Regions from separate parts of the Bradyrhizobium sp. sBnM-33 genome, predicted to be linked through region 1. Evidence: riboswitches for the same ligand, from Rfam matches in the RefSeq annotation. Region 1 holds a riboswitch; the other holds the start of a gene.
What was found. A riboswitch is a leader RNA that binds a small molecule or an ion and turns the genes downstream of it on or off. The one in region 1 is predicted to bind glycine.

Region 1 (16,261 bases):
GATCGTTGGCTCGGGCCAAGTACCCGCCGAGCCGCGCGATCTTGACCACATAGTGCGAGAGTGTGCTTCGTCGAGAGCGATTGCCATCCCTGTCTTTCACCAAGTGATCAAGAAGCCTGATTTCAGGATCTGTCAGCGCCGTTTGCGGTAGGGCATTCGGCGAGGAACGATTGAGCATCGTCATCCAGAAGACGCGCCAACTCACAATGCAGAAAACCGCGATCAGATTGACCAGACGCTCAGCGGTTCGCAATTTCGACTCCTCCGCCTTGCAGCCCGATTTGAGGATCTTATGGAAGACCTCGATCTTCCACCTCAACCCGTACCATTCGATCTTCTCGATGGCGTCCTTGCGCGATTGGACCGGGAGATCGGTGAGGAGCTTCCACTCGATCTTCTTTCGCCGCTTCGGCCTTCCCCGCTCTTGAGCATGGATCACGGTCAGAGTGAGTGCGGGATATTTCTTCTGCTTGCCGATCGGCGGCAGAATTCGAAGCTTGCGGAAACGAATTTCGAGAAGCGCTTCATCCGGATCGCCTTTGTCGTCCTTGAACTTGATCCGATGTAGGCCTTTGACCGTGACCTCGTCCATTTCGTCGGCAATTGTATGATTGCCGTCCCCGGCAAGCCGATCAACACAGGTTCGCACCAGGAAATGCGTTCCAACCTCCTCGGCCAGGCAAAACAGCTCATAGATGTCGCTCTCGCGATCACCAATATGAACGCATCGTGCAGGGGCAGCGAGAAGTTCGGTCGATTGCCGTAAATTCTCCAGCCAGCGGATGCTCTCCTTCTGCTCGATAGGAACCCGTGTCGGATTGATCTTTCGCTTCAGCGCCGTCGTCCCCTTGAACTTCTTGCGTGTCCAGAACTTGATTGCCGCCAGTCCGAACGGAAGCCCCTCGGTCGTCACGGCGAGGCTCGAATGCATCAGGATGCCGCACTGCGTGCGCCCTGCCGTCTTGCCCGTAAAGCCAATCAGATCCGGCTTCTCGCGCTTGAAGCTGAATTCCGTCGTGTCATGGAGGACGAGGATCGGTCCCTCCGTCGTCGCTACGCGCCCGCGCGTCGCCTCGAAATGACCGCAAAGAATATCCGCCTCGTTGACCCGTTCGTTGGAGAAGAAGCGATAGGCGGCCTTCGTGTTGGCCCAATCCTGACAAACCAGCGGGATGCTTTGACCCATGTCGCTCCCGATTTGTGCGAGCAATTTGCAGAACCGGCGGCCAAGCCGCTCATCCTTAAACTCGCATCCCGCAGTTTCCCGATCAACCCACGTCTCGACACCGGTCGTCACTCGCTGAGAACGTGCCTCCGCGCATTCCGTCAACACCAGCCCCATCGCGCACCCCACACTTCCGAATCAGGTGCTCAACAAGGAATCACAACAGATTCTGCCGATTCAAGATTTCACCCGCGGCGCGTCGTTCAAATCCGACGTCAAATGTGGGTAATTGAAAGCCGGCGACCCCCGGCGACCCTCGTCGATAACGCCAGAGATCTGGCTGACCGCTTCGCGCTGCCCCTCGACGACGGGCAGTAGCGTCCGCAGATACATTTCCCAGAAGCGCCTATCGACATCGCGCGCAAAGCCCTGACGTAAGTCGGGATCGGCATAGAGCTCATAGCGCGCCCACATCTCTTGCAGCATGGCGCGAAGCTGCTGCTCGATCGGAAACTCGGCTGTCTTGAGGTTCTCGAAGCCGAGATCGTGGCGCCGCCAACGTCGAAAAGGTCGCTTATCTATCTGCGCGCCTCATGCCCTGCGTAGCATTCGTTCGACCCGTACACGGTGATAACCGTGCGCATAGACCTGTTGACGGAGCTGCTTGATATCGCCGACGCCGAAGGCCGCCGCTGCCTTCAGCGGACTGGCGAAGGCCGCGTAAAAGGTCCAGCGCACGCCTGTCGGCAGCGTCGGGTTTTGCCGGCGATCGGTGATGACGACGTCGCACGGATCGCTGGTACCAGTCGGGCCGGCGATAGCGAGCCGCTCTCCTGCGAAATTTTCGCACGCATATTTACTTCGCCGACGGTCGGCAACCGCGATCACCTTACGTACGAAGCCATACTGCGAGCGCAACCGCGGTCGACCAGGGGCCGCCGCCTAGTTATCGGACACTCACGCAACCGGGTTAACGGACGCTCCTTGTAGTCTAAGTCTCGACCGCCACAATGTAACGTACAGAGCAATTAACCAAAGCACAGGCATAAGTGTCAGCAGCGACCCCACTGCGGCGATCGTCGGATCGATCTGTTGGTTTATATTTTCCAGCATCTTCAGCGGAAGGGTGCGAATTGAAAAACCGCTGACGAGCGATGTGACGATCACCTCGTCAAAGGAGTGGATGAAGGCGAACACGGCGCCGCCGATAATGCCCGGTCGGATCAGTGGCAGCGTCACTCTCATGAAGGTCCGCACCGGCCCGGCTCGCATGCTCTTCGCCGCCTGTTCCAACCGCTGGTCCAAATTCGCCAAAGTCGCCGTAACGATGACGACGACATAGGCAATCGACCCGATGCTGTGCGCCAGAACGATGCCGGTCTTTGTACCGATCAGCCCCAAATTCGCCAACCCGAGATAGACCGCGACGCCGACGACGATGGCCGGAAAGGTGATTGGTGTCAGGATCACCATCATCAGAAAAGTGCGCAATCGCGGAAAGGTGCGGGCGAGGCCGAACGCCGCGAGCGTCCCCGCGATAGTCGACAGGATGGTGACCGTGACGCCGATCTGGAGGCTGTCCCAAAACGCGCGAGTCCAGGACAGATCGCCGAAGAAGGAGCGATACCACTGGAACGAAAAACCTGAGGGGGGGAATTCCAGAAATGCCCCTGCACTGAACGACATGATGATGACGATCAGCCCCGGAAACAGCAGATATATCATGACGAGAAGGACAATCAACGCGCCGGCGATCTTCGACCAGCTGCTTTCACCTCCGGCTTGGTAAAGGTGCGCCGTCCAGCGCCGCGCCCGATAGGGAATAGCGATCTCATTGAGATAGCGTAGCAGCGCGCCCAATGAGGACAGCCGGCTCTGCCACGACTTCCGCACCGGTTGCCCCGCGTGGCCCTGCGTACCAGAAAAGTCGAGTCCGAACATGGATAGCATAACGACGGCAATTGCTAGGAGAATAAAGGCCGCGGCGGCGATCGGTGCGAAATCGACGGAGCTCGCGACCTGGGCCGCGATGAAGTTCGACAGCAAGGCGTCGCGCAAACCGCCAAGCGCTTGCGGGGTGATGTAGAAGCCGAGACAGACTACGAATACCAATAGAGCGCCGCTGCGCACACCGGGCAGGCTGAGCGGAAAGAACACGCGCCAAAAGGCCGCTGAGGGACGAGCGCCCATGCTGCGGGCTGCCGCTACCAGCGACTTGTCGATACCCTGCATGACGCTGAGCAGTGGCAGGATCATTACCGGCAGCATGATGTGCACCATGCCGATGTAGACGGCCAGTCGGTTATAGAGGAGCGATAGCGGACTGGAGATCAGCCCGAGCTCGAGCAGCACATTATTGATTAGGCCGCGGTCGCCTAGGATCACGGTCCATGCGTAGGTGCGCACCAGCCCGCTGGTTAACCAGGGAATGAAAACCAGCACGATGAGAGCCGTGCGCACCGGCTTCGAGGCGATCATAATCAAATAAGCCGTGGGATAGCCGACGATGACGCAGATGGCCGTAGCCACCACGCTCATTTTGATGGTCTGGAAGAGAACGACGACGTTCCCCTGCTGTTCAAAAAAAGCCTGATAGTTAACGACCGAAAACGATGGTGCGTTGACGCTCGTCAGGAAAAGCTGAACGGTCGGGACCCCGAAGATGACGAGCAGAATCGCGATGGCAGGAACGGTGAGTCCAGTGGGTATTCGCCCAAATTTCTGAAGCGCTTCCATCCGCCTTCCCTTCTCAGTGCTCTAGCCCGCGACGAAGCGGACATCCGACCGCAGCCACTCGAGGCGCACCTCGTCACCGGGTCTAAATGTCTGCTGACCCGAGGCCACATGCTCGCGCACGGTGACAACGCTGCTGCCGACACGCACTTGGTATTTCCTCAACGGTCCGGCATAGATCATGTCGTCCACTTTCCCAGTGACGAACTGTCGCTGGTCCGCATCGGCACGCTTCGGCGCCGCGGGGGCGGCTATGCAGACACGCTCAGGCCGGATCATGGCCACGGTGCCGGGCGCCGGCACCGCATCGGCTTCGATCTTGAAATCAGGACTTTCGAGAATGTTGGCCTCACCCAAAAAACTCGCTACGAAGCGCGTCGCTGGCCGATCGTAGAGGGCTTCCGGGGTATCGGTCTGCTCGATCCGTCCAGCACGCATGACGACGATGCGATCCGATAGCGTGAGCGCCTCCTCCTGATCGTGCGTGACGCAAATGGTGGTCTTGCCGAACTCCCTGTGCAGGCTCTTGATCTCGCCCTGCATCTGCTCGCGAAGGTTACGGTCGAGCGCGCCGAGCGGCTCGTCGAGCAGTAGGATCGGAGGATCGGCGATCAGTGCGCGGGCGAGCGCAACGCGCTGCTGCTGCCCGCCGCTCAATTGCGAGGGCATGCGGTCACCGAAATCCTTGAGATGCACGCGCTCGAGCATACGGTCGACTCGCGTTGCTCTCTCGGCGGCTTTTATGCCGCGCATTTCGAGCGGAAATTCCAGGTTTCGGTGCACCGTGAGATGCGGAAAAAGCGCATAGCTCTGGAAGACGATGCCCTGGTCACGCCGGTAAGACGGCACTGCGGCTACCGACTTCCCAGAAATAAGGATGTCCCCCTTGCTGGGTGCCACGAACCCGGCGAGCAGCATCAACGCTGTGGTCTTGCCCGAACCACTCGGACCGAGAATGGTCAGGAACTCGCCACGACGAACGGTGAGTGACAAGTCTCTAACCGCAGCGATCGGCCCATACAGTTTTGTGACGTCGCAGAATTCGATTTGCGCGGAAACAGAGCTTTGAGCCAACACCTCAGCCTCAGCAAGCGGGGTTACAGTTCTAACATAAACAGTCACTACTGATACTCCAGAAACCAGATTGCGCCAGTAACGGAAGCGCAGCGCGCCGATCTTGCAGAGCGGCGCGCGCTGCCGAGCTCACCTCTTCAGGAAGAGCTCATGCACAGGACACCTGCGATTTAGCGCACAATCCAGTCGTTCCAGCGCTGGATAAGTCGCTGAGAGTTTGACAAGCCGTCCGATCCGATTTCAGCGTACCACTTCCCATTTACCGGAAAGCTGGTCTTCATGTAGTCAGGATAGGTAGCAAGTTTTCGGGCCACCTTCTCCGGTATCATCTCGTAGGCCTTTCTGTTACTCGGAGATTGCGCGAACAGCTGGGCGAAGGCCGCCTGACGGTCGGCGCGGCTGGTGAATGCAATGAACCTCTGCGCGTTCTGCGGATTCGGACTGCCTTTTGGGATAATCCAATGGTCCCAGGTCAGCTTGGCCTGATTCCGATTGATTTCGAAAGGATCGCCCTGATCGATCAAGGATAGGGCCCGTCCGTCGACGGATTGCACGACATCGGCCACGCCATCGCGCATGATCTGCAGGATCTCGGCTCCAGCCGTCCACCACTTGCGAATGTGCGGCTTGATCTTGTCGAGGCTGGCGAAAATGCGATCAATGTCCATCGGGTAGATCGCGTCCATGGGCACGCCGTCCGCCAGCAGCGCTTCCTCAAAGGGCCCAGGGAGAGGGTTTCCGAATTGGCCAGACCCTAGCGAGCGGACGCCGGGAAATTTCGCTACGTTCCAGAACTCGGCCCAGTTGGTAGGCCGCGGCCTGTCAGCCGGGAACTTCTTGGTGTTGTAAACCATGTTCAAAGAATAGATATAGGCGCCGAAGCCGAATGGATGTTTGCAATAGTCTGCGATCTCGTCCAACTCCTGCTGGTTGTAGATTGAGTAGTCGATCTTCTCAAGATAATCGCCCGCAACCAGACCAAGAGCGGTGGATTGGCCTACGAGAATCGCGTCGATGGTGACGCTATTGGTTTTCACCATGAGCCCAACCTGGGCCGCTCTGATATCCTGGTAGACGGGCATCACCTTGATCCCGGTCTCGGCCTCGAAGGGCTTCACAAAGGCGTTCATAATCGCCTCGCCGAAATTGCCGGCGCTCATGTTCAGCCTTAGCGCGTCCGATGATGCGGCCGACACCGGGCCGGCAACGGAAGACAGCGCACCCACCGCGATAGCGGACGATGTCGCCTTCATGAAACGCCTGCGGTTGATCAAACGGTTCACGTTCCCCTCCTCGCGTGTTGAATTCCGGCCCTCCGGAAGCTTGTCCCGAGTAAATGCTATCGATTCCGGGGGTCGAATTTCCACGATCTTTAACCTATTACAGCCGAAGTTCTGCACATCCAACCGAAACTGCGAAGATTCTTTCCCCCTACCTCTCACTTTTCGCAAACTGGCTCCAGGTGCTATCTCAGGTTGGCAGCGTCGCCTGGCCGCAATTCCGATCGTTCAAGGGCTTCGATGACTCGTTCGTTGCGCTCGAGCCGCATCCATCCGGGCTAAGGCGCGGACAATGGATCCCGATTTCATCGCTTGAGGAGTTCGGGTTTTGCTTGTGTATCCTGATGAGCTCCATCAGGTTTCGATGCCGAAGTTGGTGAACGCCATGACGCCATCATCACCGAGACCGACGACCCAGACGAGGCTGTCCGCGGGATTCCGTTCCATTGGCGAGATCCCACAACCAGCCTTCGTCTTCGCCGAGAATCCTTGGCGACGCAATCGATGGTGGGACGGAATGAACTTTGTTGACCTGCATGATTACACCGCCTGAGTGGAGGGCGCTGGCGCGGGAGGTGTCCCCTCCAGGTCCACATAACTGAAAAGCGAGCCAGACCGTTCGTCACTTCCCGCATCGCGAGCCCCCAAGAAAAATCTTGATCCTAGGGAATCGCGATCCGAAACGCTTCGCTACCGACTTCTTCAACAGCCTGTAGGTGGACGAAGAAGTCGCACGCCATTTCGTTCAGCAACGAGCGGAGTTTTGTGTCCGTACGGCGAATCGAGCCAATTGGATTCGACATGTGAACGATCCAGTCCTGAAGCTCTCGCCTAGCGGCGGTAGTGTCGCGTACGCCGAAGCTAGATGATGCCGCGCCACTTCAGGGTCTCGATTATATCCTTCGGCAGTTCTACCAGCTCCGATAGAACCTCCTCTGTATGCTGTCCGAGTACCGGGGGAGCTAGGGTTTCGCTGGCAGGTGTCGCCGAGAACTTCATCGGAGACGCTACAAGGCGGAGCTTTCCGCCGGTCGAATGAGCCACATTCATGCACATCTCACGATGCTTGACCTGGGGATCATCGAACACCCGGTCCAAGGTGTTAATCGGTCCACAAGGGACGCCAGCCGCCTCGAGAACCTCCAGCCAGTGATCGGTCGACTGCGCGGAAATCAGAGATGCAAGCTGCGGGCTCAGAATGCCGCGGTTCTGCACTCGGGCTGGATTCGTTGCAAAGCGTGGGTCCGCGGACAAACCCGGCCGGCCGGCCGCCGCGCAGAACCGATTGAATTGGCCGTCGTTGCCAACCGCGAGGACAATATGTCCATCAGATGTCGGTAGCGCCTCGTAAGGGGCGACGTTTGGATGTGCATTGCCGAGCCGCCCCGGCACTTCTCCTGACGTGAGGTAGTTAAGAGCCTGATTGGCCAACGTAGCGACTTGAACGTCCAACAACGATAGATCGATACTTTGTCCTTCGCCGGTGTGCCTTCGGTGCTCGAGCGCCGCAAGCATCGCAACCGTAGCGTACATGCCCGTGAACAGATCCGTAATCGCAACTCCCACTTTGACGGGACCGCCTCCAAGTACTCCGTCCGGAAGTCCCGTGATACTCATGAGACCCCCCATCGCTTGGATCATGAAGTCGTAGCCCGCGCGATCTTTATAAGGTCCATCCTGACCAAATCCGGTGATCGAGCAGTAGATCAAGCCGCGGTTCAGGTGACGCAAATTTTCGTAGGCGAGTCCGTATTTGGCCAGTCCACCGACCTTGAAATTCTCGAGCAAGAAGTCGGATTTGGCCGCCAATTTCTTAACCAGCTCTTGCCCAGCAGGATTCGTGATGTCGATTGTGACCGACTTCTTTCCGCGATTACACGAAAGGAAGTAAGCCGCTTCCGAAGTTGGGCAACCAGCGCCATCGGTGAGGAAGGGGGGACCCCACGACCTTGTGTCATCTCCGACTCCAGGACGCTCCACCTTGATCACTTCCGCTCCTAGATCGGCGAATATCTGTCCGGCCCACGGCCCTGCAAGAACACGGCTGAGGTCCAAAACACGAAGTCCGGTTAGACATCCTTTCATTTGGAGAGCCATCAATTGAACGCTTGGATGCCGGTCTGTGCCCGACCGAGGATAAGAGCGTGGATATCGTGAGTCCCCTCGTAAGTATTGACAGCTTCGAGGTTCATCATGTGTCTGATGACGTGGAATTCATCGGAAATTCCGTTGCCCCCGTGCAAATCCCGCGCGACGCGTGCGATCTCGAGCGCCTTACCGCAGTTGTTGCGCTTAACGAGAGAGATCATCTCCGGAGCCTCGAGCTCCTCCTCCATCAATCGTCCTACCCTAAGGCTCGATTGTAGGCCGAGCGCGATCTCGGTCATCATATTCGAGAGCTTCAACTGCACCATCTGAGTCGCGGCGAGCGGCCGTCCAAACTGCTTGCGGTCCAGAGTGTACTGACGGGCTGCGTGCCAGCAGAACTCAGCAGCTCCTATCGCACCCCAGGAGATGCCGTAGCGCGCACGATTGAGGCACCCGAACGGCCCCTTGAGGCCCTTGACGTTCGGCAAAAGGCTGTCTTCGCCCACGCGCACGCCTTCCATTACGATCTCTCCGGTGACGGATGCCCGTAGACTGAATTTGCCGTCGATCTTCGGCGTGCTCAAACCCGGCACGCCTCGTTCGAGCACAAATCCTCGGATGACGCCGTCGTCCGTCTTCGCCCAGACGACGAACACGTCCGCGATGGGGGCGTTGGTGATCCACATCTTGGAGCCGGTAAGCTCAAAACCGCCATTCACCGACTTGGCGCGAGTGATCATCGAACCGGGGTCGGACCCGTGATTGGGTTCGGTGAGACCGAAGCAACCGACCCATTCCCCAGGGCCAGTTTCGGTAGGTATTTGCGCCTCTGCTGTTCGGTCCCGTAGGCATATATTGGATGCATCACGAGAGAGGACTGGACGCTCATCGCGGATCTATAGCCGCTGTCGACGCGCTCGACCTCGCGCGCGATTAAACCGTAGGAGACATAGCCAAGCCCGGCTCCGCCGTACTTATGGGGGATTGTGGCACCGAGAAGCCCGAGCACTCCCATCTCCGTCATGATCTCCCGGTGAAAGGTCTCGCGCCGGTTGGCTTCGAGTATCCGGGGCATGAGTTTTTCCTGGCAATAGGAGTGTGCTGTCTCGCGAACCGATCTCTCCTCTTCGGTGAGTTGCTGGTCCAGAAAAAGCGGATCCTCCCAATTGATGGCTTGCAAGGCATGCTCCGTAATGACGGTTTTTATGCTCAAACCCGGCTAGGCGCCTTCGGGACAGAGCGTAAGAATGGAATTTCGGTGACTACATTGGCGGTAGTAGAAAGAGGCCCGTCGCCCGTATGCCGGCATCGTCACGGCTCTCTGCTCTCGCCGAGAAATCTCTTGGAATTTTCATCTGATATCGCGCGGCATTTCACCAAATTCGCGGCTCCATTCACATAATTCTGCAGAAATTTCGTTTTTGCGCAGTTTTACGCCGAATGGCCCCTCCCGGCGTGGCGGATCGACGGATATCTGATTTCGAACCCGTACTACCTGCGCCCTTCGCAACGCGGGCTGCTGCAGCATTTTACGACGCTCGCCGATCACGCGTCTTCGCCAGTCCTGCTCCACAACATTCCTTACCGCAGCGCGGTCGGCCTGACCAACGAGACGCTGCTGTCGCTTGCCCAGCATTCCAATATCGTGGGCCTGAAGGACTGCGGCGCTGATCGCGCGCAATCGATCGAACTCTTACGTCAGCGTCCCGCCCGGTTTGGCGTTCTGACCGGAGAAGACGCGCAATATTTTGATGCGCTCTGCGATGGCGCCGACGGCGCCATCCTGCTCTCGGCCCATGTCGAGACGGCCGCGTTCGCAAGCGTCCGCTCGCATCTTCACGTCGGCCGCACCGAGGAGGCGCGGGCGGTCTGGCAAGGCATTGCCGAACTAGCCCAACTTCTTTTCGCCGAGCCCAGCCCCGCGCCAGCAAAGTATTGGCTGTGGCGAACGGGATTGATCGACAGCGCCGAGGTACGCTCACCAATCGTTACCGTGAGCGGCGCGCTCGCCGCGCGAATCGATAAAGAAATCGCCTATCGCGGATTGCTGACGGCGCAGCACTGCGAGGACGACTGGGTTAATGCGCGGTAATCCTACTCATGCGGGCATTTGGCGCGCGATGATGATGCTGCCGCTCCTGCGCGCGCCGAAATCGAGCAGAAAAATTGGCCCTCCTGCTCGGTTCGCCCTTAGACTTTTTGCAGTGGCGCGCCGACCTGGATCGCTTGTCGACGTGAGCACGCTCGCCACCTCTCTCGGACCTAAGCAATCGCAACCATCATGCTGCGGTCTTAACGGCCTTTTATCCCTGCGCCGGACCAATCAAGTCTGCAAGAATCTCCGCTGTCGCCGCTGAAAGCGTCCATCCAAGATGGCCATGGCCCGTATTGTAATAGACGCCAGGCCGGCGACCAGGCCGGACCACGGGCATCATATTAGGCATCATTGGACGTAGACCGGCCCACGAAGTGATACTCGAAGTATCGACATCGCGAAAATGCCGACGCACCCATTCGATGAGCGGAAGGATGCGATCCATACGTATGTCACGATTGGTCCCGTCAAACTCCGCCGTTCCCGCAACTCGAAACCTGTCCGCGCCCAGTCTACTGGTGACGATTTTTGCCGTCTCGTCGAGTAGGCTCACATAGGGCGCGGATTGTCTGCTCTGCTTGGAATCGAGGGAGATCGTTATCGAGTAACCCTTCACCGGGTAGACGTTCAGCCGATCACCCAACATCGCTGCGAACTTCCGGCTCGCGACTCCTGCACACACGACGGTCGCGTCAGCCTCGATTGAAAATTTTGGTTGCAATGTCCCCTCTGACCAGCCTATGGAGAATTTGCTTCCAGACGTGGCAATTGTGTCCACGTTCGCGTCAAACACAAATGTCACTCCTCGCCTAGCACATGCTGCTGCCAACCCACGCGTGAACTTGTGAATATCGCCGGTGGAGTCTGACGGCGTGTAAAAGCCACCATGGCACTGGGTTTGAAGGGTTGGCTCGATGGCACGGATTTCTTCCGGCGTCACCGCGCTCCGGTCGAGGCCTCCCTGACGGAGCAATTCATTGACGCGCAAGCCGGCCTCGAAGCTTTGCTTGTCATGATAGATGTGCAGAATCCCTCTTCGTTCCAGATCGAACGTAATCTGCTCTCGATCGGCTATCGAAAAAAGATGCCGTCGAGCTTCAATAGCAAGCCGAGCCGTCTCAATTGTATTTTGACGATAGTTCCGGGCGTTCCAGACGAACTCGCCGATCCAGGAATATTTATGCCAAGAGGGAGTGAGGCGCATCAGAAGCGGCGCGTCCTTTCGGAACATCCATTGCAATCCCTTCAAGATTGTCGCGGAACTGTTCCAGACCTCAGAATTGCTGGCTGATAACTGGCCACCATTCGCGAACGACGTTTCCATGGCGGGATACCGGTGCCGATCTAGCACCGTGACCGCATGGCCTCGCTCGGTCAACGCATAGGCCGTGGTCACGCCAGTGATACCAGCACCAATAATAACAATGTGGCTCATAGACTTCTCTCGGCTCCCGAGTTGGCTCGCCCAAGTCACGCAGTGACTTGGATAGCCCCATCTGTCTCGGTACCTGAGAGCTTAGTTCATTCACGTGAATCGTGACGAACATCCCCTTCGGTGGGCGTCTTCCGATGCCTCTCTCCAGATTGCTTCTAACGAAGTGGTCCTTTTGCCTGAGAGTTTCCGGGGCGGTTGCTCCATCGGCGTCGGACGTCCGCAGGACTCCCGATCTCTCCCACTTCGTCGTGTATGACACCATAATAGGTTAGTCGGTCATGAAGGTCAACGATGCTTAGTTACCCGAAAGCCTTGAGCTAAAGTTGCAAAACGCTTTCGACAAATATGCCAAGGCGGCTGAAGCCTCCTTAAGCCCTCCTCGGCGGCGCTATGCTCTCTCTTTCACAGTGATATTAGCAACGTTCTCACACACCTCTACTCATCAGGGATCATACTCTGCACACAACCTTCCCAATGCCCAGTCAGGACCCGCTTCAGCGCGCATCGACGACACTATCGCTGCGCTGGATCGCTGGCTCCCTCCATCAATCCATCAGGATGCACACGATCGCACGAGCGTGCCACTTGCATTTGCCGTAAGTTGATAGGCGACTACTTCATCGTCGGCATAATGAAGTCGGCGCCAGCACGAGTGCCGGTTGGCCATCGAGATGTGATCGTCTTCAGCCGCGTGTAGAACCGAACGCCCTCCGGACCATGCATATGGTGGTCACCAAAGAGCGAGGCCTTCCAACCTCCGAACGAGTGAAACGCCATCGGTACCGGAATAGGAACGTTGATGCCGACCATCCCGACCTTGATCTGATGGGCAAACTCTCGCGCTATGTCTCCATCGCGTGTGAAGATCGCGGTTCCGTTCCCAAACTCATGCGCATTGATGAGGGTGGCCGCTTCGCCGTAGTCCTTCGCTCGCACCACCGACAGGACGGGACCGAAGATCTCTTCCTTGTAGATTTTCATCTGGGGCTTGACATGATCGAACAACGACCCGCCGATGAAATATCCTTTCTCGTAGCCCTGCATCTTGAAATTTCTACCATCGACGATAAGTTTCGCGCCCTCGCTTACGCCGGCATCGATGTACTCGGTGACCTTCATGAGGTGTTGCTGCGTGACCAATGGGCCCATTTCGGCTTCCGGATCGGTCCCCGGTCCGATCTTGAGGCTACGAACCTTCGGCGTGAGTCGGGCGATGAGTTCGTTGGCAGTCCCCTCCCCGACTGGAATAGCTACCGAGATGGCCATGCAGCGCTCGCCGGCTGATCCATACGCGGCTCCCATCAGCGCATCGACAGCCTGGTCCAGGTCCGCATCCGGCAACACGATCATATGGTTCTTCGCTCCGCCGAGCGCCTGGCAACGCTTGCCGTGCTTCGCCGCCGTCTCGTAGATATATTTGGCGATGGGGGTCGATCCCACGAAGCTGACCGCCGAAATGTGGGGATGATGAAGCAAGGCGTCGACCGCCTCCTTGTCTCCCTGGACGACGTTAAAGACCCCATCGGGTAGGCCAGCTTCCTTCAGCCAGTCGGCGATCAAAAGAGAGGCTGACGGATCACGCTCGGATGGCTTGAGGATGAAACAGTTGCCGCATGCGAGCGCGACCGGAAACATCCACATGGGCACCATCGCAGGAAAGTTGAACGGCGTGATGCCAGCCACAATTCCAAGCGGTTGCCGCAGGGAGTGGCTGTCGACACGGGAGCCCACATTTTCGGTGACCTCACCCTTGAGGAGATGAGGAGCGCCGGTCGCAAACTCGACAACCTCCATGCCGCGCTGGATCTCGCCCACCGCGTCTGCGTGTACCTTCCCGTGTTCGGCGCTGATCACGGCTGCGAGTTCCGACGTGCGCTCTTCAATGATGCGCAAAAACCGGTTCAGGATGCGAGCCCGTCGAAGTGGCGTGGTTTCCGCCCATGCTTCGGATGCATGTGCCGCGGCCGCAACTGCATGGTCAACGTCGGCCTTGCTTGCGAGCGACAGAAGCCCCGTCTGCTCGCCCGTTGCGGGATTGAAAACCGGCTGCGTCCTCGATCCCTGAACGGCATAGTGCCGGCCACCGATGTGATGGCCCATCGAGTTTAGCATGTGTCTTACTCCGAGCTTTTGGTTCTTAAGCAATCTAGCTGCCGAGGACCTCGAATCCGGTGACGAAACGCGGGATGGAGGCCACGCGGCGCAATCGAAGCGAGCTTCTGCGCAAACTCGAATGCGATGAGATGGCTCATGTGAACCCAGGGTGCGCAATCCAGCGAAATCAACTACCGTTCGACGGTCTGAACATCAGCGGACGGTCGAGGACCTGCATTCACGCACCAATGCCGGCCGCATCGCCAATGATCTTTCTTCCATCGATGCTCGTGTAGTGCATCCGTTGTGCTGAGCTGAGAAGACGCGGCGGCCGAACTGACGATTGGCGGTGAACCGCCAGATTTGTTCGAGATGACGCCAGAATTCATGTTGCGGCTCCTGCAAACGCGACGCTAAAGCGCCACGCTCTTCGTCGCGCAACAAGTCCTTTTCTTTCCGCCGCTATCGCGTTGAAATTGCTTCATGCTGTTGCAATTAGCGAGCAACACAAACACTCCTGAAAGGCGATGAGAAATCAAAAGCACCTCTCGAGCCCCTCCGCAAAACGTCATTTTGCAGCCCTCAAATGCAGGATTTCTGCGCAAACAAGTGATTTGCAAGACTCTACCCAAGTGTTGTTATCGTATGATTTTCGACGGCTTTAGCCGCTAGCAGACCTTGGACAAAAAAAATGACGCGGGAATCTTCATTCCAGCTTGCGATCGACGATCACGACCCCAGTGCATCTGGTCGCCCTGCCAGAGCTGCAAGTGACCGGTCTGCTGAACTTTCTGCACCATTGTCTCTTTGTAGCGAGATATTCATGAGCAGGCCGGACGACGTGAAGCTTCTTGGAGCGTTGCAACAGGCGCTCGGCGATCAGCTCGTTCTGACCGGGGAGCGCATCCCCACAAAGGCGAGGAGCGACAGCAGCCATACTGGCCACCATTTGCCGATGATCTACATCCGGCCATGCTCCGTCGAGGAAATCTCGAAGGCGTTGCGAGTCTGCAATAGCTATCGCAACCCAGTGGTGGTGCAGGGCGGTATGACTGGGCTGGCAGGCGGGGCCAATCCGGACCCCAATGATGTGGTCATTGCCATGGACCTGCTTTCTGGTGTTGAGGAGATCGACACCGCCGCTGGCACGATGACGGTGCTGGCCGGCACCATTCTGGAAGTGGCGCAGAAGGCGGCGGAAGAAGCGGGTTTTCTGCTGCCAATCGATCTCGGCGCGCGGGGTTCGTGCCAGATCGGCGGCAATCTTGCCACCAACGCAGGTGGCATCCGCGTCATCAGTCATGGTGTGACGCGCGATAATGTACTGGGGCTGGAGGCGGTGCTGGCCGACGGGACGGTGATTTCATCGCTCAACCGCATGCAGAAAAACAATACCGGGTATGATCTGAAGCAGCTCTTCATCGGATCGGAAGGGACACTAGGTGTTATCACTCGCGCGGTGCTGAAGCTGAAGCCTTTTCCAGTCCATCGGGCAACGGCGTTGTGTGGATTGAACAGCTACGAGGATGTCGTCGCACTGCTTCGTCAAGCTCGGAAATCGTTGACCGGCCTCTCGGCGTTTGAGTTGATGTGGGAAACATTCTTCCGCTTCAGCTGCCAAGCGGAGGGTTTTGAGATTTTTGAGGCTGATTACCCTTTTATCGTCATCATTGAGCAATCCGGCGAGACGGTCGGCTTGGAGGAATTTCTGAGTGCAATGTTTGAGGAAGGGCTGATATCGGATGCGCTGATCGCCCAGTCCGAAAAGGAGCGCGGCCGGTTCTGGAAGATACGCGAAGGACTTTCATTGGGTGCGCTGCCACGTCTTATCGAATACGATGTTAGCCTGCCCATTGGTGTCCTCGATTTGTATGCGAAGGAAGTGACCGCAGCGCTGGAGACGGAGTATCCAGGAGTTCACGTTTCCGTTTTCGGCCATGTCGCCGACAGCAATATCCATCTGTGCATTTCCGCCGGGCCGATCGATGCCAGCGCGGAGCATCGTATCAACACGATCGTCTACGAGCGCGTGCGCCAACATCGAGGATCGATTTCTGCCGAGCACGGTATCGGTACGCTGAAGCGGGATTATCTCATTTATTCGCGTAGCCCAGAAGAGCTGGAGGTGATGCGTCGGATCAAGCAGGTGCTTGATCCGCGCTGCATACTCAATCCGGGGAGAGTGATTTGATGGATGAGTTCTGGGCCGCGCCAGTAGATCACGAGGGATAGTAGCTGGGCAGCGCTGGGAGCTCGCAAATTTGATCTTCGAACGTGAGCTTGAAGAAAGCGCAGGC
Region 2 (16,261 bases), 2.1 Mb from region 1:
ATTCTAGTTCCGGTACCGAAACACCGTGGTGTTACGGACTCCAAAAATGCGTGTGGATGACTCTATGCTTAATGTCGCCGGGGCTGCTTTTCATTCCGAACCAATTTGTACCGGCAGAGGGCCGCCGAGAGGCGGCCCTCTTTTTATTTTTTGTGCGGGCGAAGGACTCGGAAATGAATCCGGCGAAAAGAACATATTGCGAACATAGAACAAAGATGGTACATGGATTCCTAGACGAAATCGAATCCTAAAAGCCGCTCACCGCCGTTTTCCCGCTCGCGAATCCCCGCCATAAGGAGCACGTATTATGTCCGCTACTGCCCTGCGTATCGTTGAAGGATCCTCCATGGATAAGACCAAGGCCCTGTCCGCCGCGCTCTCCCAGATCGAGCGCCAGTTCGGCAAGGGCTCGGTGATGAAGCTGGGCAAGAACGATCGCTCGATGGATGTCGAGACGGTGTCGTCGGGCTCGCTCGGGCTCGACATTGCGCTTGGTGTCGGCGGGCTGCCGAAGGGGCGGGTGGTCGAAATCTACGGGCCGGAATCCTCCGGCAAGACCACGCTGGCGCTGCACACGGTGGCGGAAGGGCAGAAGAAGGGCGGCATCTGCGCCTTCATCGACGCCGAACATGCGCTTGACCCGGTCTATGCGCGCAAGCTCGGCGTCAACATCGACGAGCTCCTGATCTCGCAGCCCGATACCGGCGAGCAGGCCTTGGAAATCTGCGACACGCTGGTGCGCTCCGGCGCGATCGACGTGCTGGTGGTCGATTCGGTGGCGGCCCTGGTGCCGAAGGCCGAACTCGAGGGCGAGATGGGCGATGCGCTGCCCGGTCTGCAGGCGCGGCTGATGAGCCAGGCGCTGCGCAAGCTCACCGCCTCGATCAACAAGTCCAACACCATGGTGATCTTCATCAACCAGATCCGCATGAAGATCGGCGTGATGTACGGCTCGCCTGAAACCACCACCGGCGGCAACGCGCTGAAATTTTACGCCTCCGTCCGCCTCGACATTCGCCGCATCGGCGCGATCAAGGAGCGCGACGAAGTCGTCGGCAACACCACCCGCGTCAAGGTGGTGAAGAACAAGCTGGCGCCGCCCTTCAAGCAGGTCGAGTTCGACATCATGTATGGCGAGGGCGTCTCCAAGATGGGCGAGATCCTCGATCTCGGCGTCAAGGCCGGCATCGTCGAAAAATCCGGCGCCTGGTTTTCCTATGACAGCCAGCGGCTCGGCCAGGGACGCGAGAACGCAAAAGCCTTCCTCAAGGCCAACCCTGACATGACTGCCAAGATCGAGATGGCGATTCGCCAGAACTCCGGCCTGATCGCCGAGCAGATTCTGGCCGGTCCCGCCGAGCGCGACGCCGAGGGCGAGGAGCCGGCAGACGAATAAGCTTTGGAAATGCTTCAGGGGTTAAGGCCTGAAGTGACGGACGGGCGCTGCGGACGTTGAGTTGCCGACGTTCTCAGCGCCCGTTTTGTTTGGTGGTGTGGGTGAGTGTGATGAAGCCTCTGATCCTGACCGGCTGGCTGATCCCGGAATTCACCAAGTCGGAATTCGCCGATCTCGCGCTTACTTTCTTCTTTCGCTTCGGCTGGGGACCGTTGCCTTCGCCGGACGAACTCGCAGCCTATCTTGGCCCGGGCACGTCAGATCTGAAACCCGGGCATCACTGGTCGGACTTTGCCACCGGGTGGAACAAAACCAAAAACAGAAGTCGCAGGGATCTCAGTCTGGCTGAATTCTGTCAGCACTATGAGACGGTCGAACTATGGTTCGACACGCAACCCAATGCGCAGTTGCAACTGATCTGGCTGCTCGATTATTTCCGATCTTATCCGGAGACTGTCGCGAAGTTGAAGTTTCGTCTGGTTGACCTCGCGATGATTGAGCTTGAACGGCTCGGCAGGTGGCAGCCGCCGGCCGTTGACATCACGGAAAAGGAATTGGCGACGGCGAGCGCGGCCTGGCAGGCCTATCGCGCGCCGACGCCGGAGGCCTGCTTCGATCTGCTCTACAAGGACTTGAGCGCGCTTCCGCTTCTCAAGCCCGTTTTGATCGATCTGCTTGAAGAACTGCCGTCAAGTTCGACAGGGCTTGGCGCCACCGAAACGCGGATGCTCGAGCTGATTGCTCGGGGATACTCGCTCACGAATGCGCTCTTCCATCTCTACCAACTGCGGCAAACGCGCATCTTCGGCGAGTGGGAATGCGGCTATCTGCTGGACGGGCTTGCGCATGGCCCGCGACCGGCCGTGGCAGGCCTCGACGAGGAACTGCGCACGCTCGACCGTGAAAATTTGCGGGACCGGCACACGGCTTATCTGCGAAGCGAGCTGTCGATCACCGAATTCGGCGAGGCTGTTCTCGCCCATAAGGAAGACTTCAGTCGGCACAATCCGATCGACCGCTGGTGGGGCGGCACGCATTTGACCAACGACAATCTCTGGCGCTGGAATCCGGCGCTGGTGAAGCCCGGACGCGCGCGGGCTGGCGTGCCATGACGCGCCTGATCCTGACAGCAGATTCCTCCAGCGCGGGCGGCGTGGTGTCGGCAGGTCATGCTGACCTCGCGATTGCCATCGAGCCTCGGCTGGTCTGGGGGCCGCCGCGTTCCGATGCGGAGCGTGCGGCGTTCTTGGCGACGAGGACAACGCAAGAGGCGGGCTCGCACTGGCTCGATTCCGTGCCGCCGCCGCGCCTGCAGAAATTCGGAATCAACGACCTCGGATTGATCGAGGCTTGCGAACGTTTTGAGGCCGTCGAGCTCTGGATGGAAGCCCCGCCCAATGCCCAACTGATACTGATCTGGCTGATGGACTATCTCGGCCCGCAGGCCAAAAGCTTGGATATCATTCTGCGACATGTGGATGCCTCCCTTAACGAAATAGAACCGGCGCGTCTTGCCGAATTGAATTTCCCGGGCGTGGAGATAACCGACGGTCATCTTGAAGTCGCAAGCCTTGCCTGGCAGGCCTACCGTTCACTCACGCCAGAACCGTGGTTCGATCTGCTGAGCAGGGACCTCAGCATCTTGCCGCAGCTCAGGCGGTGTGTTCTGGAAATGCTCGAAGAGCTTCCAGGACGCGCAACCGGGCTCGGCGCCTCCGAACTGCGGATGCTGGAATTGATCTCGGCCGGCTACGGGCATCCCTTTGACGTCTTTCCCCATCACAGGCAGCGCTTTCAGCGACGCGTGTTCGGTTACTGGGAAGCCGGTTTGCTGCTGGAGAGACTTGCGCTGGCACCGATCCCGGCTGTGTCGGGCCTCGCCGAATGGCCATTCACTCTCGAGATGCACGACGAGCATGAGCGTTTCGCGCGATATAGGGAAAGCCGGCTATCGCTCACCGCGCTCGGCAAGGCAATTTTGGCCGGCACCGAAGATTTCAGCCGGCATAACCCGATCGACCGCTGGTGGGGTGGCACGCACCTGACCAACGATAATTTGTGGCGTTGGGATCCGGTGCTTGTTGCGCCGTAGCGGCACGACCGTAGACCGTAGGATGGGGTAGAGCGCAGCGAAACCCATCGCGTCTCTCACCACAGATGCGGCGCTATGATGGGTTTCGCTATCGCTCTACCCATCCTACAAGAGCATCACTCCGCCGCCTGCGCGTAGTCACTCACCGGTGGGCACGAGCACACCAGATTGCGGTCGCCATAGACATTGTCGACCCGTCCCACCGGGCTCCAATATTTGTCCGTGCGCGAGACGCCATCGGGGAAACAACCCGTGGCGCGGCTATAGGCGCGGTTCCACGCATCATCGACAATGTCATGCACGGTGTGCGGGGCGTGGCGCAAGGGCGAGGCTTCGACCTTCCAGCGGCCGATCTCGATCTCCGTGATTTCGCTTCGGATCGCGATCATGGCGTCGCAGAATCGGTCCAGCTCCGCCTTCGATTCCGATTCCGTCGGCTCGATCATCAGCGTGCCCGGCACCGGAAAACTCATGGTCGGCGCGTGGAAGCTGTAGTCGATCAGGCGCTTTGCGATGTCGTCGACGGTGACGCCGCTTGTCGCCTTCAGCGGGCGCGGATCGACGATGCATTCATGCGCGACGCGACCCTTGGCGTTCTTGTAAAGCACTGGGAAATGCGGATCGAGGCGGCTCGCAATGTAATTGGCGTTGAGGATCGCCATTTCGGTGGCGCGCGTCAGGCCTTCGCCACCCATCATCAGGATGTAGATGTAGGAGATGGTCAGGATCGATGCCGAGCCGAACGGCGCCGCCGATACCGGCCCGACGGGATGCGGCACGGCGCCGTCGGTCGTGGGATCGCAATTTGAAGGATGACTCGGCAGATAGGGCGCGAGATGCGCCTTCACGCCGATTGGGCCCATGCCCGGGCCGCCGCCGCCATGCGGGATGCAGAACGTCTTGTGCAGGTTGAGATGCGAGACGTCGGCGCCGTAGTCGCCGGGGCGCGAGAGGCCGACCTGCGCATTCATGTTGGCGCCGTCAAGATAGACCTGGCCGCCATGGCTGTGCACGATGTCGCAGATCTCCGTGATGTGCTCCTCGAACACGCCATGTGTCGAGGGATAGGTGATCATCACGGCGGCGAGATTTTTGGAATGCTTCTCCGCCTTGGCGCGGAGATCGTCGACGTCGACGTCGCCGCGCGCGTCGCAGGCCGTCACAACTACCTCCATGCCGACCATGCTGGCAGACGCCGGATTGGTGCCGTGCGCGGAGGAGGGGATCAGGCACACCTTGCGGTGCGGCTCGCCGCGCGCGGCATGATAGGCGCGGATCGCGAGCAGCCCGGCATACTCGCCCTGCGCGCCGGAATTCGGCTGCAGCGAGACCGCGTCATAGCCGGTGATGTCACATAGCCATTTTTCCAGCCGCGCAAACAGCGCGTGATAGCCGGCCGCCTGTTCGCGCGGGGCGAACGGATGGAGCGAGCCGAACTCGGGCCAGGTCAGCGGGATCATTTCCGTGGTCGCGTTCAGCTTCATGGTGCAGGAGCCGAGCGGGATCATGGCGCGGTCGAGCGCGAGGTCGCGATCACTGAGCTTACGCATATAGCGCAGCAGCTCGGTCTCGGAGCGATGCGTGTGGAACACGGGATGGACGAGAAAGGCGCTGTCGCGCTTCAGTTCGGCGGGCAACGTTTCGCGCGCGCCCAACTCGACATCTGCATAAGACAGCTTGCCGCCGAAGGCGCGCCACACCGCTTCCACTGTCGCGGCCGTTGTCGTTTCATCCACGGCGATGCCGAATGTGCCGTCACCGATGCGAAGGTTGATCTTCTCGACGAGCGCGCGCGCGACGATCTCGCTCTGCTTCGCGCCCGCGGCAACCGTGATCGTATCGAAGAACGCCGGCGACGCCGGTGCATAGCCGAGTTTGGTCAGTCCCGCCGCCAGCACCGCGGCGCGGCGGTGCATGGTGCGGGCGATATGCGTCAAGCCTTCCGGGCCGTGATAGACCGCGTACATCGAGGCGATCACCGCCAGCAGCACCTGCGCGGTGCAGATGTTGGAGGTGGCCTTTTCACGGCGGATGTGCTGCTCGCGGGTCTGCAGCGCCAGCCGATAGGCCGGCTGCCCCCGCGAATCCACCGACAGTCCGACGATGCGGCCGGGCAGCGAGCGCTTTAGCGCGTCGCGCACCGACATATAAGCCGCGTGCGGGCCGCCATAGCCCATCGGCACGCCGAACCGCTGCGCCGAGCCGATGGCGATGTCGGCGCCAAGTTCGCCGGGCGAGGCGATCAGCGTCAGCGCCAGCAGATCGGCCGCGACGACGGCGAGCGCGCCCTTGGCGCGCAGCGAAGCAATCGCCGGCCGGAGGTCGCGCACCGCGCCCGTCGTTCCCGGATATTGCAGCAGACCGCCGAACACATCGGCGCCTTCGAGATCGGCGAGGGGATCGCCGAGGACGAGATTCCAGCCCAGCGGCTCGGCACGGGTGCGCAGCACGGCGAGCGTTTGCGGATGCACTTCCGCATCGACGAAGAACGATTTTGTTTTCACCTGCGAGGCGCGCTCGGCCAGCGCCATCGCCTCCGCTGCGGCGGTGCCTTCATCGAGCAGCGAGGCGTTGGCCACATCGAGCCCGGTGAGGTCGCAGATCATGGTCTGGAAGTTGAACAGCGCTTCCAGCCGCCCCTGGCTGATCTCCGGCTGATAAGGCGTATAGGCGGTGTACCAGGCCGGGTTCTCCAGAATGTTGCGCTGGATCACCGTGGGCAGAATGGTGCCGGAATAGCCTTGGCCGATCAGCGAGGTGAACACCTGGTTCTGCGCGGCGAGCTCGCGCATATGCGAAAGCGCCTCGATTTCGCTCAACGCGGGGCCGACATCCAGCGGCGCCTTCTGCCGGATCGTCGACGGCAGCGTCTGGCTCATCAATTGGCCGAGGCTTTTCGCGCCGACGCTCTCCAGCATCGCGCTGATGTCGCGCGGCGAGGGGCCGATATGCCGGCGAACGAAATCGGTGGCGGCTGCGGCGGTGGTGTTGAGCGGCGCGTTCATCGCAATTTCCCTTGTTGATCGTCATGCCCGCCCCCGGCGTCATACCCCGCGAAGGCGGGGTATCCAGTACGCCGTGACGTCAGCGATTGAACCGAGACTTCCCGGCGTACTGGATCGTCCGCCTCCGCGGACGATGACAGCGAGTATGAGGTTGCCGGTTGCCTCATCATCCTCACGCCGTGTGTGCCTTGTACGCGGCCTCATCCATCAGGCCGCCGAGTTCGCTTTTGTCCGCGATCTTCAGCTTGAAGAACCACGCCTTGCCGCCGGCGTCGGAATTGACCAGCGCGGGCTCGGCGGCGAGCGCTTCGTTGACCTCGATCACTTCGCCAGAGATCGGCGCGTAGACGTCGGAGGCGGCCTTCACCGATTCGACCACCGCGGCGGCTTCGGCCTTCTTCAGGGCGCGGCCGACTTTCGGCAGTTCGACGAACACGACGTCGCCGAGCTGCGACTGCGCGTAATCAGTGACCCCGATGGTGGCGACATCGCCCTCGATGCGGAGCCATTCGTGGTCGGATGTGAACAGCGTCGTCATGAAAACTTCCTTCAGCGTTTGCAGGTTCAGCGCTTGTAAGTGTTGGGAACGAAGGGCATGGCTGCGACCTGCAGCGGCAGGCGCTGGCCGCGCACTTCGGCAAAGACCTGCGTGCCGTTTGCGGCGAGTGCGGTCGGCAGATACCCCATAGCCACCGGCGCATTGAGGCTCGGGCCAAAACCGCCCGAGGTGACATTGCCGATGGGATCGTTCGAAGCAGTATCGGCAAACAGCAGCGCGCCTTCGCGCACCGGCGCGCGGCCTTGCGCGCGCAAGCCGACGCGGCGGCGCGATGCGCCTTTTTCAAACTGTGAGAGGATTTTTTCTGCGCCCGGAAAGCCGCCGGCGCGGGCGCCGCCGCTGCGGCGGCTTTTCTGCACAGACCATTCCAGCGCGCCCTCGACCGGCGTCGTCGTGGTGTCGATGTCGTGGCCATAGAGGCAGAGCCCGGCTTCCAGCCGCAGGCTGTCGCGCGCGCCAAGTCCGATCGGCTGCACATCGGTGTTATCGAGCAGCGCCGTCACCAGCGCCTCGGCCTGTTCGGCCGGTACCGAGATCTCAAAGCCGTCCTCGCCGGTATAGCCCGAGCGGGAGACGAAGCAGTCAAGGCCGGCGACCTGGCGCGGGCCGCTATCCATGAACCGCATGGTGGCGACGTCGGCGCCGAGCTTCGCCAGTACCGACTCCGCCTTCGGCCCCTGCAGCGCGATCAGCGCGCGGTCCGTCAGCGAATCGATGATGCAGGTATCCGAGAGATGCGCGCGCAGATGCGCTTCGTCCTCGGCCTTGCAGGCGGCGTTGACGACCAGAAACAGGTGGTCGCCGAAATTCGCCACCATCAGATCGTCGAGAATGCCGCCGTCTTCATTGGTGAACTGCGCGTAGCGCTGCCGTCCCGGCGCAACCGCCAGGATGTCCTGCGGCAACAGCCGCTCCAGCGCCAGTGCCGCGTCCTCCACTTTGCCGGATTTCGCCCGCAGCGTGAGTTGGCCCATATGGGAGACGTCGAACAGGCCGGCGGCGCTTCGTGTATGCAGATGTTCCCTGAGCACGCCGGCCGGAAATTGCACCGGCATCTCATAGCCCGCGAAGGGAACCATTTTGCCGCCCCGCCCGACGTGAAGCGCGTGCAACGGGGTGCGTTTTAGGGGAGCTTCATCGCGTGCCAGCATCGTTAAGGCCCTCAGCGGGTTCCGGGGACCAGCCCCCGAACAACCCAAAGAAAGCCCCATCTGTCGCTGTGCCTGAGAGTATTATCCCGTCGGCGGACGCCCTGGGCACATGTTTGCCCGGCGTCTCTTTCCAGATGCTATTTCATCACGCGGTCCGTTTGCCTGAGAGTTTCCGGGGCGGTTGCTCCTTCGGCGCCGGCGCTTAAGCCGATCTCTCCCGACGTGACGTCTTACAGATAGGAGGGAAACACAGCCCTGCCAAGCCTGTCAACGCAGCCGCAGCATTATCAACGGGACTTGCGCGCCATCTTGTGTGCTGCGGCAAGCCTATGATCCGCCTGCACAGTTTCTGGACACCGCGACGGCCCTTGTCTAAAAGCGTTCGGCCGGAAGATTGGGCTATTTGCAGCCCAACCCGGCCATATTTCCGATTGGAATGGACATGAGCGGCGTTAACGAGATCAGGTCGAAATTTTTGGACTTCTTTGCCGAGAACGGCCACGAGATCGTGCCGTCCTCGCCGCTCGTGCCGCGTAACGACCCGACGCTGATGTTCACCAATGCCGGCATGGTGCAGTTCAAGAACGTCTTCACCGGCGTCGAGAAGCGCCCTTACCAGCGCGCCACCACCTCGCAGAAATGCGTGCGCGCCGGCGGCAAGCACAACGACCTCGACAATGTCGGCTACACCGCGCGGCATCTCACCTTCTTTGAGATGCTCGGCAATTTCTCGTTCGGCGACTATTTCAAGGAGCGTGCGATCGAGCTCGCCTGGAACCTGATCACAAAGGAATTCGCGCTGAAGAAGGACAAGCTGCTCGTTACCGTCTACCACGACGACGAGGAGGCGGCGCGCCACTGGAAGAACATCGCCGGCTTCTCGGACGACCGCATCATCCGGATCGCCACCTCGGACAATTTCTGGGCGATGGGAGACACCGGCCCGTGCGGTCCGTGCTCCGAGATATTCATCGACCGCGGCGAGCATATTTGGGGCGGGCCTCCGGGCAGCCCGGAAGAGGACGGCGATCGCTTCCTTGAATTCTGGAACCTGGTCTTCATGCAGTTCGAGCAGGTGACGAAGGACGAGCGCGTCGCGCTGCCGCGCCCGTCGATCGACACCGGCATGGGGCTGGAGCGCATGGCCTGCATCCTGCAGGGCGTCGACAGCGTCTTCGAGACCGATCTTTTCCGTCATCTGATCGATGCCGCCGCTTCGGCCCTCGGGCATGGGCCGGAGGAAAAGAACGTTGGGTCGTTCCGGGTCATCGCGGACCACCTGCGCTCTTCAGCCTTCCTCGTTGCCGACGGCGTGCTGCCGTCGAACGAAGGCCGCGGCTATGTGCTGCGCCGGATCATGCGCCGTGCGATGCGCCACGCGCAGCTCCTCGGCGCGCGCGAGCCGCTGATGCATCGTCTGGTCTGGGCCCTCGTGCGCGAGATGGGTCAGGCCTATCCGGATCTGGTGCGCGCCGAAAACCTGATCGAGGAAACGCTGCGGCTGGAAGAGACCCGTTTCCGCAAGACGCTGGAGCGCGGGCTAGCGATTCTCGACGAGAAGAGCGCCGGCCTGAAGAAGGGCGACATGTTCGACGGCGACACCGCCTTCACGCTGTACGACACCTACGGCTTTCCGCTGGATCTCACGCAGGACGCGCTGAAATCGCGCGGCATCAGCGTCGACCAGGCGGCGTTCTCTGACGCCATGGAGCGGCAGCGCGAAAAGGCGCGCGCGTCGTGGGCCGGCTCGGGCGATACCGCCAGCGAGGCCATCTGGTTCCCGTTGCGCGAAAAGCTCGGCGCCACCGAATTCCTTGGCTACGACACGGAGAGCGCCGAGGGCGTGGTCACGGCGCTGGTCAAGGACGGCAAGGATGCCGACAGCCTGAAGACGGGCGAGAGCGGCGCGATCGTTTTGAACCAGACGCCGTTTTATGCGGAGTCCGGGGGTCAGGTCGGCGACACCGGCTTGCTGACGGGCGAGGGCGTCAAGTTCCGCGTTACCGACACGCAGAAGAAGGCGGGCGATCTGTTCGCGCATCTGGGCACCGTGGAGCAGGGCACGCTGAAGGTAGGCACCGCGCTGCAGCTCGAGGTCGATCATGCGCGCCGGTCATCGATCCGCGCCCATCACTCGGCGACGCATCTGCTGCACGAGGCGCTGCGCCAGGTGCTCGGCGACCATATCGCCCAGCGCGGCTCGCTGGTAGCGCCCGACCGTTTGCGCTTCGACTTCGTGCATCCAAAACCGATCACGGCGGAAGAGCTCGCCCGCGTCGAGGACATCGCCAACGACGTGGTGCTCGAAAACGACGAGGTGACGACGCGGCTGATGGCGGTCGATGATGCCCGCGAAGCCGGCGCGCGCGCCCTGTTCGGCGAGAAATACGGCGACGAGGTCCGCGTGGTCTCGATGGGCAAGCAGGCCCGCGCGCACGGCCAGAACGCGCTCGGCTGGTCGGTCGAATTGTGCGGCGGCACCCATGTGCGCCGCACCGGCGATATCGGCCTGATCTCGGTGACCGGCGAAAGTGCGGTGGCCTCAGGCGTACGACGCATCGAGGCCTTGACCGGGCGTCATGCGCGCAAGCACGCCAATGATACGATGGCGATTGCGAAGACGGCGGCGTTCGAGCTGCGCACCAGCGTCGACGACATGCCGGCGCGCATCGCAGCGCTGATGGAAGAGCGCAAGAAGCTCGAGCGCGATCTGTCGGATGCGCGCAAGAAGCTCGCGATGGGTGGCGGCGCGGGCAACGGCGCGGCGGCCGGCGGCGTGCGCGAAGCGGGCGGCGTCAAGCTACTGGCCCGCGCGGTCGAGGGCGTCGAGACCAAGGATCTCAAGAGCCTGGTCGACGACGGCAAGAAGCAGATCGGCTCCGGCGTCGTCGCGATCGTCGGCGTCACCGAAGACGGCAAGGCCGGCATCGTCGTCGGCGTCACCGCCGATCTGACGGCGCGATTCAACGCCGTCGAACTGGTGCGCAAGGGCTCGGAAGCGCTCGGCGGAAAGGGCGGCGGCGGCCGGCCCGACATGGCGCAGGCTGGCGGCCCCGATGGAGCCAAGGCCAACGCGGCGCTGTCGGCGATCGAACAGGCGATGGCTGGGGCCTGACCTGCCGCCATTTCTGGCATTGAACCTTGCGGCGTCGCATTGCCGCTCGTTATGATGCTCGGCCGTTCGGCTCCAGCCAGGTCGCCGCCATCGGATCGATTGTCATGGTGCTCGGCGGAATCGTATCGCTCGGATCGAACGTCGGTACGTTGCGAAAGGCGATGGTTGCCATGAGCGCTGCCGAGGTGCGGCGATCGGATCTCATCAGCAGGATCGAGCTTCGAGTGGTTGGTGACACGACAATGAAATGGATCCGAGGTGCTTGCATGTGCAGGCTCCCGGTTTGGATAGGAGCCAGCTTCACCAGTCCGCCAGTGCACCTGGCTCGGAATGCAGGATATTGCCTGGTAGGCGCCCCCGGGGCCTTCAATCAGTCGGGACGAACCCGGTTGCTTGAACGATCGCTTTCCATCGTTCGGATTGCGATGCGATCAGCCGGGCAAAGTCCCCCATGGAGATCGCGTCAACTTCGACTGCTAATTTTGCCATGCCGGACTTTACCTCGTCGGTGCGCAGGGCCCTTTGGATAGCAGCATTGAGCTTTTCGACGATATTCGCTGGCGTCTTCGCTGGAACGAAAACCCCATACCACGTGAGGTCCTCAAGCGACGGATATCCAGCTTCTCCCACCGTTGGCACAGCGGGAAGAAACGGACTGCGGTGCGGTCCGGTGGTCGCCAGTGCACGAAGATCTCCGGATCGGACGAGGCCCAGGGAGCTGCCGACTGGCATAATGGCTGATGCGATCTCCCCTTTGAGCAAATCCTGGATCGAGCCGTTGCCTTGATAGGGTACGTGAAGAAAATCGAAGCCGGCGGTGCGGCCCAGCATCGCACCGAGGAAATGCAGCGTGGTGCCGGCACCCGCCGTGCCGTAGGTGGCTTGCTTTGGGTTGGCGCGGCACCAGGCGACGAAATCTGCAAGGGTCCTTACGTCACCCGGCACCTTCGGACCTACCGTCAGCAAGGTCGGGGTTGAGGCGACGGTCGACACCGGGGTGAAATCCCGCGGCTCGTATCTGAGTGTCTTGTGGACGTGCGGAAAGAGCATCATGAATCCAAGCGGCGCGAGCAGCATGACCGTTCCGTCGGGGTCAGCAGTCTTCACTGCCTCGACCGCGACACGACCGGCTGCACCAGGCCGGGTCTCGACCACGATCGTTTCCGCATAATCCTTCATCTGGCCGGCTATGAGCCTTGCCAAGGCGTCCTGCAACCCGGGCGTGAAGCCCGTCAGTATATGCGCGGTTCTAGCGAGCGGTTGTGCGATGGCCCGCTGTACGAGACCCGTGGCGGAGAACGCGACACCGGCCGCCGACACGGTCAACAAGTCACGTCGTGTGATCATCAACTGTCTCCCCGACTTCATCTCAATTTCTCCGCGCGGGCTCTATCTTCGGATGTACCACGGCAAGGATGGGAGATGCTTGGCCTTCGGCTTACTTTTTCCTTACCGACAGCTTATTGTTGCGCTCAGGCATAGGGACTTCGATGGTTGACCGTCGTGCAGGGAAGTGGCTTGCGCTATTTCTTTGAAGATTTTTCCTTCGATACCGCCCGGCGCGAGCTGCGTCGCGGGACAGATGTGATCGTTATTGCGCCGAAGGTTTTCGACTTGCTTATCTATCTTATCGGCAATCGGGAACGCGTCGTCAGCAAGGACGACCTCATAAGAGCCATTTGGCAAGGCCGCGTCGTCTCGGATGTGGCCCTGACTACCCGCCTGAATGCTGCGCGGAAGGCGATTGGTGATTCCGGAGATGAACAGCGCCTGATCAAGACTTTTCCGCGCAAGGGCGTTCGTTTCATCGGCACCGTGCACGAAACGCCCGCGCCCGCCGGCGCAAGGCTCGCAAGCGACTCGCCGAAATCGGGCCTAGCCGTTCCTAATACACCCTCGCTGGTCGTTTTGCCGTTCACCAATCTGAGTCCTGATCCCGAGCAGGGATATTTCGCCGATGGCGTGACCGAGAGCCTCACCACGGATCTATCGCGCATGGTTGGTATCTTCGTGATCGGTCGCAACACTGCTTTTACCTACAAGGGACGGCATGTCGATCTGAAGCAAATCGGTCTGGAACTCGGCGTTCGCTATATCCTTGAGGGGTCCGTGCAGCGTGGTGGAGGTCGCATACGCATCAACGTCCAGCTCATCGATGCAGAAAGCGGCAATCATCTGTGGGCCGAACGATTCGACAAGCCAATCGCCGATCTCTTCGATATGCAGGATGAAATTGCCGCGCGTCTTGCCAATCAGCTCGGAACGGAGCTGGTCACGGCCGAGGCGCGACGAGCGGCGCGGGCGCCACATCCAGATTCGATGGATCTATATTTCCAGGGCATGGCGAGTGTGCACCGGGGATCGGACCCCGTAAACCTATCGCAAGCGCGTAAGTTCTTCGAACAGGCCCTCTGCCGGGACGCCGGCAACGTTGAAGCAATGGCTGGCATGGCGTTTGTCGATGCCATGCGGGGAACCTCCATGCAGACTGGCGACCGGACTGCACGCCTCATGGCGGCCGAGATGTCTTTGGCCAAGGTGCTTGGACAGACGCCAAACCACGCCATGGCGCATTGCCTCATGGGCGTTGTCCAGATTTTTACCAAACGCGCCGCTCAGGGCATCGCCGAATGTGAGCGCGCGTTGGCGCTGGATCGAAATCTGGCCACCGCTTACGCGTGGATTGGGCTTGGCCAATGTTATCTGGGTCGAGCCGAGGAAACCGAAGCCCACATCATGCAGGCATTTCGGCTTTCTCCCCGCGATAACAGGGCGTTCACCTGGATGATTAATGCCGGCGTCGCGCAGTCATATCTTGCGGCCGATGAAGCTGCTGTCGACTGGTTCAAGCGGGCCATCGAGACCAATCGGAATGTCGCTGCGTTCGTTCACGTGTACCTTGCCGCGGCGTTGGCTCATCTCGGGCGGATCGAGGAAGCGCGGGCTTCGATACAGACGGGACTGGCCATCGACCCCAATTTCACTCTCACCCACTTCCGCGCCAGTTCGCCAACGGACAACCCGACCTGTCTCGTACAGCGTGCGCGGATTGCCGAGGGCATGCGCAATGCAGGACTACCGGAAAGGTGATTGGCAAACCGGCATTCTGTTTCGAGATGGGTCAGTAGGATTGCACGTACGAATGACTGCATTTGGCACATCCTGTCATTTCACAGCGCTGCGGAATTTGGTCGCTATTGAAGCAATAGCGGACGTGTTCCTACAGCCCAGGCGGTGCTGCCTGTTCTCGACCTTGGAGGCTAGTTTGAAAATGGGGTGGCCAATTTCGTTTTCGGCGAACCCGTGCAAATACGGATAGCATTAGTCCGATCTGAACTTTCGTCGGATGGCTGTCTAGAGCATCCAGCGCGGAGAGCATTGGGGGCGCACCCCATGGAGTGCTTCATTCACAAAGAGAATATCCGTCGCGTCAAACCGACGCGAATTACCCAACGGGAACAGCGGTGACGCGGGGCTGCAGTCCTTGACGTCGCCTCAGTTCGTGTCCATATGTCGGGAAATCGACACTTGGGCGGACGACTGGCCGCTTTGCCTTGTTCCCGACAGGCACGCACGTTTCAGACCCTTCTCCAAAAATCGATCAACCGACGGAGCTGCCGATCAATCGGCGCTTCGATCTTACGTGCACCGGTCAGAAGGGGATATCTCTGTGCCTAAGAGCACTGTGCAGCGGTTCAACGGGCAAGAGGGCTTCGGCTTCATTCAACCTTCCTCCATTCAACCTTCTAATGACGGCGATGACGCGGTCGACGCCCGGCGTTGGAAGCGCATTTTGGCCAACTACAGCACGCCAACTCGGCTGCGCAGCATTGCCGAGTTGGCGATCACGGCCTTGCCGCTCGTCGTGCTTTGGACCGCGGCTTGGTTCACATTCTCCCTCGGCTATGCCTGGGCGTCGTTACTCATTGCGATTCCGGCTGCCGGCTTTCTCGTACGCCTGTTCCTCATCCAGCACGATTGCGGTCATGGCACTTTTTTTGCCGGCCGCCTGGCGAATGACTGGGTCGGCCGCGTCCTTGGCGTGCTCACGCTCACGCCCTACGACTGTTGGCGCCGCACGCATGCGATTCATCATGCCACCACCGGCAACCTCGATCGCCGCGGTATCGGCGATCTCGATACGCTGACAGTGCGCGAATACCGAGCCCTTTCCTGGTGGGGTCGTCTGAAATACCGTCTTTACCGCCACCCGCTGATCATGTTCGGGGTCGGACCAGCCTATCTGTTTCTTTTGCAACACAGGATTCCGGTCGGCCTCATGCGCAACGGTTGGCAGCCCTGGGTCAGTACGATGGCAACTAATCTCGCGATTGCCGTCATCGTCGCTACGCTCACATGGTTTATCGGCATCAAGGCGTTCCTGCTCGTGCATCTGCCGATTATGCTGCTCGCCGCCACGGCCGGCGTATGGCTGTTCTACGTACAGCATCAATTTGAGCACACCGCATGGGAGCGCGACGAGAGCTGGAACCTGCATCAAGCCGCTCTGCACGGCAGCTCGCATTACGATCTGCCGGCGCTGCTGCGCTGGTTCACTGCCAACATCGGTATTCACCATGTGCATCACCTCTCCAGTCGAATTCCCTATTACCGGCTGCCGCGCGTGCTGCGCGACTACCCTGAACTAGGTGACGTCGGTCGCATAACGCTGCTGCAGAGCTTTCGGTGTGTACGGCTTGTGTTGTGGGACGAGGCGCAGCGCCGCTTGGTGTCGTTCCGGGAAATCAGAACCCGGGAGTTTTAGGAAACAGCGCCAGATCTCGCCGCACCATCGCGGTGGCGACTGCGAGTTCTCGATCCCCCGATAGCTGCGATCACTTGAGATCGCCGTCGGGCGCCGAAACGAGAAGACTTTGCGACATCGCTCAGCCGTTCCACCCAGCCTTCGCCAGACCTTCTTCGATGCGCTGGGCGTAGATAGC

Region 2: another riboswitch for glycine. It lies ahead of gcvT (glycine cleavage system aminomethyltransferase GcvT); the one in region 1 lies ahead of RX328_RS10075 (D-amino acid dehydrogenase).

Annotation. Positions count from the first base shown of each region.
Region 1 is NZ_CP136624.1:2,171,025-2,187,285, reverse strand. Features, by position in the region: gene RX328_RS10120 (IS4 family transposase) at 1-1,342, opposite strand, end outside; gene RX328_RS10115 (hypothetical protein) at 1,403-1,651, opposite strand; gene RX328_RS10110 (hypothetical protein) at 1,757-2,083, opposite strand; gene RX328_RS10105 (ABC transporter permease subunit) at 2,123-3,901, opposite strand; gene RX328_RS10100 (ABC transporter ATP-binding protein) at 3,923-4,972, opposite strand; gene RX328_RS10095 (ABC transporter substrate-binding protein) at 5,143-6,255, opposite strand; gene RX328_RS10090 (CaiB/BaiF CoA transferase family protein) at 7,114-8,337, opposite strand; partial or broken gene RX328_RS10085 (acyl-CoA dehydrogenase) at 8,349-9,520, opposite strand; partial or broken gene RX328_RS10080 (dihydrodipicolinate synthase family protein) at 9,797-10,432, shown strand; gene RX328_RS10075 (D-amino acid dehydrogenase) at 10,644-11,870, opposite strand; glycine riboswitch at 12,025-12,121, opposite strand; gene RX328_RS10070 (CoA-acylating methylmalonate-semialdehyde dehydrogenase) at 12,483-13,970, opposite strand; gene RX328_RS10065 (FAD-binding oxidoreductase) at 14,806-16,155, shown strand.
Region 2 is NZ_CP136624.1:4,280,642-4,296,902, forward strand. Features, by position in the region: gene recA (recombinase RecA) at 308-1,396, shown strand; gene RX328_RS19620 (hypothetical protein) at 1,507-2,508, shown strand; gene RX328_RS19625 (hypothetical protein) at 2,505-3,488, shown strand; gene gcvP (aminomethyl-transferring glycine dehydrogenase) at 3,605-6,493, opposite strand; gene gcvH (glycine cleavage system protein GcvH) at 6,666-7,031, opposite strand; gene gcvT (glycine cleavage system aminomethyltransferase GcvT) at 7,058-8,203, opposite strand; glycine riboswitch at 8,344-8,434, opposite strand; gene alaS (alanine--tRNA ligase) at 8,646-11,318, shown strand; gene RX328_RS19650 (hypothetical protein) at 11,368-11,586, opposite strand; gene RX328_RS19655 (Bug family tripartite tricarboxylate transporter substrate binding protein) at 11,685-12,686, opposite strand; gene RX328_RS19660 (winged helix-turn-helix domain-containing tetratricopeptide repeat protein) at 12,837-14,408, shown strand; gene RX328_RS19665 (fatty acid desaturase) at 15,055-16,083, shown strand; gene RX328_RS19670 (adenylate/guanylate cyclase domain-containing protein) at 16,205-16,261, opposite strand, start outside.